DNA from 2 places in the Rhizobium quercicola genome. Region 2 is predicted to be linked to the other one. Evidence: predicted binding sites of a transcription regulator. Region 2 holds the regulator's gene; the other holds the start of a gene.
What was found. The regulator LexA, encoded in region 2, represses DNA repair genes until DNA is damaged. The targets are predictions, from matches to a motif close to TGTTCNNNNTGTGTTCNG.
Positions count from the first base shown of each region.

Region 1: a site for LexA is predicted at 2,982-2,999, ahead of LRX75_RS06300 (DNA recombination protein RmuC). Genes of this name have one in related genera too.

Region 1 is NZ_JAJOZR010000003.1:236,912-242,366, reverse strand. It holds gene LRX75_RS06315 (nucleoside hydrolase) at 1-257, shown strand, start outside; gene LRX75_RS06310 (hypothetical protein) at 333-653, opposite strand; gene LRX75_RS06305 (ribokinase) at 752-1,651, opposite strand; gene LRX75_RS06300 (DNA recombination protein RmuC) at 1,714-2,949, opposite strand; gene def (peptide deformylase) at 3,093-3,617, shown strand; gene fmt (methionyl-tRNA formyltransferase) at 3,672-4,607, shown strand; gene truA (tRNA pseudouridine(38-40) synthase TruA) at 4,608-5,351, shown strand; gene LRX75_RS06280 (hypothetical protein) at 5,358-5,455, opposite strand, start outside.
Region 2 is NZ_JAJOZR010000007.1:35,017-40,471, reverse strand. It holds gene uvrA (excinuclease ABC subunit UvrA) at 1-1,927, opposite strand, end outside; gene LRX75_RS11880 (single-stranded DNA-binding protein) at 2,213-2,755, shown strand; gene lexA (transcriptional repressor LexA) at 3,029-3,745, shown strand; gene LRX75_RS11870 (hypothetical protein) at 4,066-4,305, shown strand; gene LRX75_RS23300 (hypothetical protein) at 4,367-4,489, shown strand; gene LRX75_RS11865 (hypothetical protein) at 4,595-4,927, opposite strand.

The sequences.
Region 1 (5,455 bases), on a different contig from region 2:
GCTTCGACATCGAGAAATACGGCAGCGATGGCGGCCCGCTGCACGACCCGACCGTGATCGCCTATCTCCTTCGCCCCGCGCTGTTTGCCGGGCGCGACTGCAACGTCGAGATCGAGACGACGTCGGAGCTGACGGTGGGCATGACGGTCGTGGACTGGTGGCAGGTGACGGGTCGCCCGCACAACGCCAGGGTCATGAAGGACGTCGATGCGGACGGCTTCTTCGATCTCCTGACCGAGCGGCTGGCGCGCCTCTGAGCGGAAAGCGGTCAACGAAAAGCCGCGCGCCCTGTTCGGACGCGCGGCTCTGAATGTCCGGTTTCGAGCGGACGCTTAACGCCACCAGGACCGGGGCTCGGGCTCGCTCGATGAACCGAGGATATAGCCCACGGCCACGCCGATCGCCGTCGCGAGAACTACGACGCCGGCGATGCCGGTCGGGTGTTCGCGGGCGACATCGGCCACGGCGCGGCTCTCGGCCTTCACCTGTGCCACGGCCTTCTTGGCGTAGGGCGCTGCCGCATCATAGGCTTCGGCGGCCTTGTCGCGCGTATCGCTGTAGGCGCGGGCACTCTGCGACGACACGATCTTGGTCAGGCGGGCCACTTCGTCGCGAAGCGCGCTGACATCTTCACTGGAGGAATTGAAAGACATTTCGGGTTCTCCTTGTCTACCGAGCGCTAAACGCCCCCGGTCAAGGATTGGTTCCGGTCAGGCCGGCGCGGCCGGAGCTCAGGATCACGCGACGTCCCTCAGAAGGCAGCATCCACCGCGCTTGCGAGCGGGATGGCGGGCTGGGCGCCGGGTTTCAGGCAGGCGAGCGAGCCTGCGACGGCCGCGCGCCGCAGCGCGGTCTCGAACGGCAGTCCGGCATCGAGCCCGGCTGCGAGATAGCCGCAGAACGTATCGCCGGCGCCGACCGTGTCGACAGGCTCGATCACGAGACCGGCCGCCGTATACATCTCACCCTCGTGCATGGCGATGACGCCGTCCGCACCCAGCGTGACGATGACCGTCTGGCCCGTTTCGGCGCTGAGCGCGCGGATCGCCGACCGCCGCTCGTCCGGCGACAGCCGGTCACGCCCGGCCAGGCGCTCGAATTCGGTTTCGTTCGCCACCACGATATCGGCCATGCGGCCGAGCGCTGCGGCATGCCCGGTCAAAGGCGCGATGTTGATGATCGAGCGGACGCCCCGCTCGCGGGCGGCGATCAGCGCACCCTCGACGGCTTCGGGCGGCACCTCGAGCTGCAGCACCAGCGTATCCTGCGGCGTCATCGTTTCGATGGCGGCCAGCGCATCCGCCTCGTTGACGGTGCCATTGGCGCTGGCAACGACCACGATCACGTTTTCGCCATCGCCGCCGACCAGGATATGCGCCGTGCCCGTCGGCTCGCTCGCGGTCTTGACCAGCGACAGGTCGGTGCCCGCCTCCTTCATGAGGCCCAAGGCGGATTCGGCGAAGGCATCCCAGCCGACGGCCCCCGCCATGCGCACGGAAGCGCCGGCGCGGGTCGCCGCCAGGGCCTGGTTTGCGCCCTTGCCGCCCGCCGCCGTGGTGAAGCTGTTGCCCGTCACCGTTTCGCCCGGTTTCGGCAGGCGCGCCGTGGTGGCGATAAGGTCCATATTGATGGAGCCGAAAACGGTGATCATGCAATGCCTCCCGAATGCGCCGCATCGAGCGGCATGTGTAAGCCGGACACTGCCCGACGCCTTCAGTCCTCGTCAACCACTCTCAGCTTCAGCGCGCCGATGCGGCTGCCGGGCGCGGGCGTCTGACCGGGCTGCGAACCGCCCTGCACGGGTGCCGCAGGATTCGCAGACGCGCCGCCTTCGCCCTCCTGCTGCAGGTCGAGAGCCTCGATCTTCGCCCCGCGGCGTTTCAGCTTGTCGGAGGAGATCAGGATATCGTCGACATCCTTCTGCGTGGTGGTGAAGTGCCCGTGCAGCTTGCGCACCCGTTCGTCCAGCCGCGAAAGGTCCTCCATCAGCCGCACCACCTCGTCCTGGATCAGATGCGCCTGCTCGCGCATGCGATGGTCGCGCAGGATCGCCTGGATGACCTGAATGGACAGGAGCAGCAGCGAGGGCGAGACGATGACGACGCGCGACCGGTGCGCCTTCTGGACGATGCTTTCGAAATGCTCGTGGATATCGGCGAAGATGGACTCGGAGGGCACGAACAGGAAGGCCGTATCCTGCGTCTCGCCAGGGATCAGATATTTCCCCGCGATATCCTTGATATGCACCTCGATGTCGCGCCGGAAGAGAAGCGATGCCTGCCGTTTCAGCTCCGGCGTCTGTGCCGCGCGCATGGCGTTCCACGCCTCCAGCGGAAACTTCGCATCGATCGCCAGTCCCGGCTGGCCGTTCGGCATGCGGATGATGCAGTCCGGCCGCGAGGCGTTGGACAGCGTCGCCTGGAAGACATAGGCGCCCTGTGGCAGGCCGTCGGCGATGATCGTTTCCATGCGGCCCTGGCCGAAGGCGCCGCGGGTCTGCTTGTTGGCGAGGATCTGCTGCAGCCCGGCCATGTCCCTGGCAAGCGACTGGATGTTCGTCTGCGCCGTGTCGATGACGGCCAGACGTTCCTGCAGCGTGCGCAGGTTTTCGTGCGTCTGCCGCGTCTGTTCGGTGATCGAGGCGCCGATGCGCTGGGTCATGCCGTCGATGCGTTGGTTGATCGACTGGTTGAGTTCGTATTGTCGCGTGCCGAAGATGTCGGCGATGGCCGCGATCCGGCCCTGCATCTCCGTCTGCGACTGGATCAGCGCGGCCATCTGCTCCTGTGCCGTATCGGCTTTGGCGCCGCTCCGGCGACGAAAGGCGACAAGGATCGCAAGGGCGACGAGACCCGCGGCGCCCGCAAAAAGCCAGGCGAGACCGGACACGGAAAGGCCGGTCGCGTTGGCGACGGCAAGCACGATATCGGTGGGGCAGGGAGCGTTCATGGCCGGACTGTATCGAAATTTATCGCCAAGGCCAGATCAAATCGTGAACATACCCTTGATCCTCGGCAATTTCCGCGTGAAAATCGGCGCAAATTCTCCATGCCCGAATTCCATCGCCAGAAAAGATCGGCTATCACGACGCCATGACGATCAAGCCTCTCATCATCCTCCCCGATCCCCTGCTTCGCCAGATCTCCGCGCCCGTCGAGCGTGTCGATGACGACGTGCGCCGGATCGCCGACGACATGCTGGAAACCATGTACGACGCGCCGGGCATCGGGCTGGCGGCGATCCAGATCGGCCTGCCTCGCCGTTTGCTGGTGATCGACCTTGCGAAGGAGGGTGAGGACGCGGCGCCGCAGGTCTTCATCAATCCCGAGATTCTCACCTCGACGGACGAACGTTCGGTCTATGAGGAAGGTTGCCTGTCGATCCCCGACTATTATGCCGAGGTCGAGCGCCCCGCCGGCATCACCCTGCGCTACCTCGATCGCGAGGGCCGTCAGCAGGAAATCGCCGCCGATGGCCTGCTCGCGACCTGTCTGCAGCACGAGATCGACCACTTGAACGGTGTGCTGTTCATCGACCATATCTCCAAGCTGAAGCGCGAAATGGTCGTGCGCAAATTCACCAAGGCCGCCAAGACCCGCGGTTCGAAGGCGATCTGATCGGGGCGGCCGCCGCAGGCTGCCGGCGCGACCGCACTATCGAGGGAGGCCATCATGCCGCTGCGCATCATTTTCATGGGAACGCCGGAGTTCTCCGTGCCGACGCTCGCCGCGCTGGCGCAGGCCGGCCACACGATCGTCGCCGTCTACACCCAGCCGCCGCGCCCCGGCGGCCGGCGCGGGCTCGACCTGCAGAAGTCTCCCGTGCATCAGGCGGCCGAACTGCTCGGCATCGAGGTCCGCACGCCAGCGAATTTCAAGGCCGACGACGACCGCGAGGCCTTTCGCGCGCTCGATGCCGATGTGGCCGTGGTCGTGGCCTACGGCCTGCTCCTGCCGGAAGCGATCCTGTCGGGGACGCGGCTCGGCTGCTACAATGGTCATGCGTCCCTGCTGCCGCGCTGGCGCGGAGCCGCCCCCATCCAGCGGGCGATCATGGCGGGCGACCGGGAAACCGGCATGATGGTCATGAAGATGGAGAAGGGGCTCGACACCGGGCCCGTGGCTCTCACCAGCCTCGTCACCATCGCGCCCGACATGACGGCGGGCGTGCTCCACGACAGGCTCATGGTGCGGGGCGCGGCTCTGATGCGCGAGGCCATGGAAAAGCTGGAGGCGGACGATCTGCCGCTGACCCCGCAGCGCGAGGAGGGCGTTCTCTACGCCGCCAAGATCGCCAAGGGCGAAACCCATATCGACTTCGCCCGTCCGGCGCAGGAAGTCCACGATCACATTCGCGGCCTGTCTCCCTTTCCGGGTGCCTGGTTCGAGCTCGACATCGCCGGCAAGCGGGAGCGGGTCAAGGTTCTCGCCTCCACGGTCGAGGCGGCCGGCGGCGAGACGGGCACGGCCCTCTTCGACGACCTGACGATTGCCTGCGGTGACGGCTCGATCCGCCTGACGCGGCTGCAGAAGGCCGGCTGCAAGGTGCTGGCGGCCGAGGAATTCCGGCGCGGCACGCCCGTTCCCGCCGGCACGAGGCTGTTCTGAATGCCGCGCTTCCGGCTTCTGGTGGAATATGACGGAACGTCCTATGTCGGCTGGCAGCGCCAGGACAACGGCCGCTCCGTACAGGGCGCCATCGAAGGCGCCATTCTGCGGCTGACGGGCGAGACCGTATCGGTTCGCGGCGCCGGCCGCACGGATTCCGGCGTGCATGCGCGCGGGCAGGTGGCCCACACGGATCTCACGCGCGACTGGCCGACGGAAACGCTGCGCAATGCACTGAACGCCCATCTCGGCCAGCATGGCGAGCGCGTCGCGATCCTCGACGCCGAAAGCGTGCCGGAGACGTTCGACGCGCGCTTCTCGGCCCTTCGCCGGCATTACCTCTATCGCATCATCTGCCGCCGCTCGCCCCTGGCACTGGAGGCCAAACGGGCCTGGTGGGTTGTGAAGCCGCTCGATGCGGCGCTGATGCACGCGGCTGCGCAAACGCTGGTCGGCCGGCACGATTTCACCACCTTCCGCTCGGTGCACTGCCAAGCCAACAGTCCGGTGCGCACGCTCGATCGTCTGGATGTGGCGCAGGATGGCGACGTGATCGAGATCCGGGCGACGGCCCAGAGTTTCCTCCACAATCAGATCCGCTCGCTGGCGGGCACGCTGAAGATGGTGGGCGAGGGAAAGTGGCCGGTCGAGCGGGTGCGCGCCGCGCTTGACGCCCGAGACCGCAAGGCCTGCGGTCCCGTCGCCCCGCCGGAGGGGCTCTATTTCATGCAGGTCGATTACTGATCGCGCTTATGCCGGCAGCAGACCGAAACTGCGCTGCAGCATCTCGCCGATCATCAGCGAGGGCAGGATGAACAGGGCGGAAAGGGTTGCGGCCAGCAGCGTCT
Region 2 (5,455 bases):
TGCCGCGCGCACCGACGACCGTCAGCTCCTTTTTCTTCTTCGGCTTGCGCCGCTCGGCCGGTACCGAGACCGAAAGGTCGCCGGAGAGATATTTGCCGGTCAGCGATGTCGGATGATCGATGATCTCCTGCGGCGTGCCGGACGCCACGACCTGCCCGCCATGGATGCCGGCCGCCGGGCCGATATCGACGACATAGTCCGCCGTCAGAATCGCATCCTCGTCGTGCTCGACAACGATGACGGTGTTGCCGATATCGCGCAGGTGCCGCAGCGTGTCGAGCAGGCGGGCGTTGTCGCGCTGGTGCAGCCCGATCGACGGCTCGTCCAGCACATAGAGCACGCCCGTCAGGCCGGAGCCGATCTGCGAGGCGAGCCGGATGCGCTGGCTCTCGCCGCCCGACAGCGTGCCGGAATTTCGCGAAAGGCTGAGATAATCGAGACCGACATCGTTGAGGAAGCGCAGGCGGTCGCGGATTTCCTTTAGGATACGGACGGCGATCTCGTTCTGCTTTTCCGTGAGGCGGGCGGGAAGATCTTCGAACCAGTCGCGCGCGACGCGGATCGACATGTTCGTGACCTCGCCGATGTGAAGGCGATCGATCTTAACGGCCAGCGCCTCGGGCTTCAGCCGGAAGCCCTTGCAGGCGGGGCAGGGGGCCGCCGACATATAGCGCTCGATTTCCTCGCGCGCCCAGGCCGACTCGGTTTCCTTCCACCGCCGCTCGAGATTGGGAACGATGCCTTCAAATGTCTTGGTGGTGTTGTAAGAGCGCGCGCCGTCCGCGTATTGAAAGACGATCTTGTCGTCCGTGCCGCGCAGGATCGCCTTCTTCGCCGCGTCCGAAAGCTCAGCCCAGGTGTTGCTCAGCTTGAAGCCGAAAGCCTTGCCGAGCGCTTCCAGCGTTTGATTGTAGTAGGGCGACGAGGATTTGGCCCAGGGCGCAATCGCCCCGTTCTTCAGCGTCCGATCATGCTCCGGCACGATCAATGCCTCGTCGATCTTCTGCTGGCTGCCGAGGCCGTCGCAGGTGGGGCAGGCGCCGAAGGGATTGTTGAATGAAAACAGACGCGGCTCGATCTCCGAAATCGTGAAGCCGGAGACAGGGCAGGCGAACTTTTCCGAAAACAGCACACGCTCGTGCGTCTCGTTCAGCGACTTGTTGGCCGAGCCGCCGGCCGACGTCTCCTTCTCGGGCAGGGGCTTGTCGGCAAACTCCGCAATCGCCAAGCCGTCGGCAAGCCGGAGCGAGGTCTCCAGACTGTCGGCAAGCCTCGCGGCGATATCGCCCCGTACGACCAGGCGATCCACGACCACATCAATGTCGTGTTTGTATTTCTTGTCGAGGGCGGGCACATCGGCGATCTCGTAGAACTGGCCGTCCACCTTCACGCGCTGGAAGCCCTTTTTCATGAGCTCCGCGAGTTCCTTCTTGTACTCTCCCTTTCGCCCCCGGATCATCGGCGCGAGAATGTAGAGCCGGGCCCCCTCGTCCATCGCCAGAACGCGATCGACCATCTGGCTGACGGTCTGGCTTTCGATCGGCAGGCCCGTCGCCGGCGAGTAGGGCACGCCGACACGCGCGAACAGAAGGCGCATATAGTCGTAGATCTCGGTGACCGTTCCCACGGTCGAGCGCGGATTCTTCGATGTCGTCTTCTGCTCGATCGAGATGGCGGGCGAAAGGCCTTCGATCAGATCGACATCCGGCTTCTGCATCATCTCGAGGAACTGACGCGCGTAGGCCGAGAGGCTTTCGACATAGCGCCGCTGCCCCTCCGCATAGATGGTATCGAAGGCCAGCGACGATTTTCCCGACCCGGACAGGCCCGTCATCACGATCAGCTTGTTGCGCGGAAGGTCGAGATCGACGCCCTTCAGATTGTGTTCCCGCGCACCGCGGATCGAAATGGTCTTGAATTCGCTCATGGTCGGACGCTCTGAATGGGGACGAAGCCCTTACTTAAGATCATTACTTCATATGTCGAGGCGCGTTTTCGGGAAACCGCAATTCCGTCCGGCCGGCGGCCTCTCTTCTGGCGCCGGTGGTGGCCTCGCTTGACAGCATCATAGTCAAGACCTAGAACAAATAAAGAACAAATTTGCAAACTGTTGTGGATTGCCGCGAGGCGAGGGCGAAATGCCGCGCTCAACAGCGTAGGCTTGCGGCACAGTGCGGATCGTAAGGCCGCTTTCAGGAGACAGGACAAAGAGATGGCTGGTAGCGTAAACAAGGTGATCCTCATCGGCAATGTCGGGGCAGACCCTGAGATCCGGCGGACACAGGACGGCAAGCCGATCGCCAACCTGCGCATCGCGACCTCCGAAAGCTGGCGCGACCGGAACTCCGGCGAGCGGCGCGAGAAGACCGAGTGGCACACCGTCGTCGTCTTCAACGAAGGCCTGTGCAAGGTCGTTGAGCAGTATGTCAAAAAGGGCGCCAAGCTATACCTCGAGGGCGCGCTGCAGACCCGCAAATGGCAGGACAAGGACGGCAACGACCGTTACTCCACGGAAGTGGTGTTGCAGGGCTTCAACTCGACGCTGACGATGCTCGACGGCCGCGATGGCGGTGGTAGTGGCGGCGGTGGCGGCGGAAGTCGAGGCGGCTCGGACTATGGCGGCGGAAGCGGCGGATCGAACTATGGCGATGATTACGATCGCCCGGCCCAGTCCTCGGGCGCCCGATCGGGCGGCAGCACCGGCGGACCTGGCGGCGGCTTTTCCCGCGACCTGGACGACGATATCCCATTTTGATCGTCAAAGGTCTGCTGCAAGCCGATACAATGTCGTCTCGTCTTCTACGCCGTCATGAGCAAGCTCATGGCGGCGTTGCTGTTACAGGACCGGACACGGACATCTCTCGACAACAGTTCAGGCTGACGATGGCGTGCGAAAAGCAACGCCCGGGCGAATGCTGAGAAACGGGCTCATGGCGGCTGTGGTTTGGCCAGAATGCCACTTGCAGAACACATGAGGAACATATAACACTGTTCTTGCTTTGTTTCGTGACTCTGGAGTCGATTGATCATGCTGACCCGCAAGCAACAGGAACTGTTGATTTTCATTCATGAGCGCATGAAGGAATCGGGCGTTCCCCCGTCTTTCGATGAAATGAAGGATGCTCTGGAGCTCGCGTCCAAGTCCGGCATTCACCGGCTGATCACGGCGCTCGAGGAGCGCGGCTTCATCCGGCGTCTGCCGAACCGGGCCCGCGCGCTCGAGGTGATCAAGCTGCCGGAGGCATATCTGTCCGCGACCCCGCCGAAGCGGGGATTCTCGCCGAGCGTCATTCAGGGAAGTCGTGGAAACGCGGCCGTCGAACCGGCCGCCAAGACGACGGCGGAGGTCGGCAACGACAACAGCGTATCGGTTCCGGTGATGGGACGCATCGCTGCGGGTGTGCCGATATCCGCCATTCAGAACAACACGCACGACATCGCCGTACCCGCCTTCATGATCGGCAATGGCGAGCACTACGCCTTGGAAGTGCGCGGCGACTCGATGATCGAAGCGGGCATTCTGGACGGCGACACCGTGATCATTCGCAATGCCAATAGCGCCAGCCCCGGCGAGATCGTCGTTGCGCTCGTGGATGACGAGGAAGCGACCCTGAAGCGGTTTCGCCGCAAGGGCGCGTCCGTCGCGCTCGAGGCTGCCAACCCGGCGTACGAGACGCGAATTTTCGGCCCGGAGCGTGTGAAGGTACAGGGCAAGCTCGTCGGCCTGATCCGCCGCTACCAATAATCGGGGAGGGGTCGGCGCGTCTCCGTATAAGGTTTCAGAAGTGGGCGCTGTCCATACGTTTGGGCGCCGGAGGATTCCGCTGGTTTAGGCCCGCAGAATCCTTCGGCGTTGTGTGATCAGCAGACGGGTTTGGTCGTCTGTTCTTGCGTTCGACGTCAGACCTGCAGCAAATCTGCAGCAAGGCTTTTTCGTTTGCTGTGTTTTCAGCCGACGATGTTGCATCGCTCCACGTTAGCGCGCATTTGTTGGTCGTACCGTCTCAAACATATGGAACCGTGTAGGTAGGTCGGCGTTTACCGGGCGAACGTGATGGAGCCGACATGCCTGGAACATTGAACAGCTTCGAAGTGATCGTCTTCGACGATCATACGGGAGAGCTCGTGCAAAGCGATGATCTGATGCGTGTCGGTACGGCAGACGAGGCGTGCGCTCTGGCAGAGCGGCTTGCTGCATCTCACGCAGGAACCTTGGCCCTCGCACGGTCGACCAATACGGCCGTTGGTGAGGTCAATCCGGTGCGCGTTTTGCTGCAGCATGGCCGGATCGGTGATTTCGCCTAATCAGCGTCGGGTCAACAACGCCTCTTATCGAAAACGCGCGCTCAGCGCGAAGGATTATACCATGCGCATGATTTTTGTCGGGATGCTTGCATCCATCCTCAGCATCCTTGTTTTCAAATATGCGAATAACGATCTCGGCAACAGTGTTCCGTTGACGACTGTTGGAGCAGCCAGCTCGCTCTGACGCGCAGACGTCTCGGCTCGCTGATACAGAGGATTTCTGGCTGCGAAGGACGATATCGGCGCCGTTTCCATGTGAGCGCTTCCACCGTCCCGCGCTTCCAGAGTCTCACTCGTGAATCGTGTAGGACCCCATCTCGCAGAGGTTCTGCTTGTCTTCGGTCGTCGCGAGGTTTGAACCCTCTTCGAATTCGAAACGCATATCGTAGTTGCAAACGTCTCGGCCGTCCGCGATCGTGAGTTCGATCGTTTCGCCCGGATTGAGAACCTGCTCACCGAACACATCGCCCTCCCAATCACTGACACCGACGGGTGATGTGTAGAAGCGTGTCAAAACGGAATTCGTACCGTTCTTCAGTGTAAAGACGAGATCTTCGGCCTGTGCTGTCCCGCAAAAGAAGACCGCTCCGATGATGACTGCGCCTGCCGTAACGAATTTCATTGTTTCCCCCGATAAATCTATGATCGCGCAAATTCCGTGGCGCGGAACGGATATTACTGAGTCTCCTGCGGTACTCAATCGGATTTTGGACGTTTCGATGAGTCGCAAGCGCGTTTTACAGGAATGGTGTTCTGCCACGTCGGATCTTGTTACAAGGCGTTCGTGAAACGGGATCGAGGCGGGCGCGATCGTCATTTCCGCGTCCCGTGTCGGCGTCATCCAGCAGGGCAACACGCCATGTTGAGAGCCGTGCCTGCGCGTCGGATTCGCCTGACAATCTATGACGTGAATCGGTCAAGCTACCGACCGACATTGGAAAGGTGTGAACGGGACGGCCGCCGTGATCTCGTGGCAGCGACGTGACGTCAATCTGTCGCCCGACCCCGTTCTTACGTTAACGGCAGTCGCGTCCGAGGCCCTTGTGCCAGAACGCAAACGCGGCGTCTACCGTGTGTGTCATCGGGAGGCGTTGCAGAGTGGGACAAGGGACAACGGTCCAGCAAGACTTATCGCGTCTCACCGGCAAAA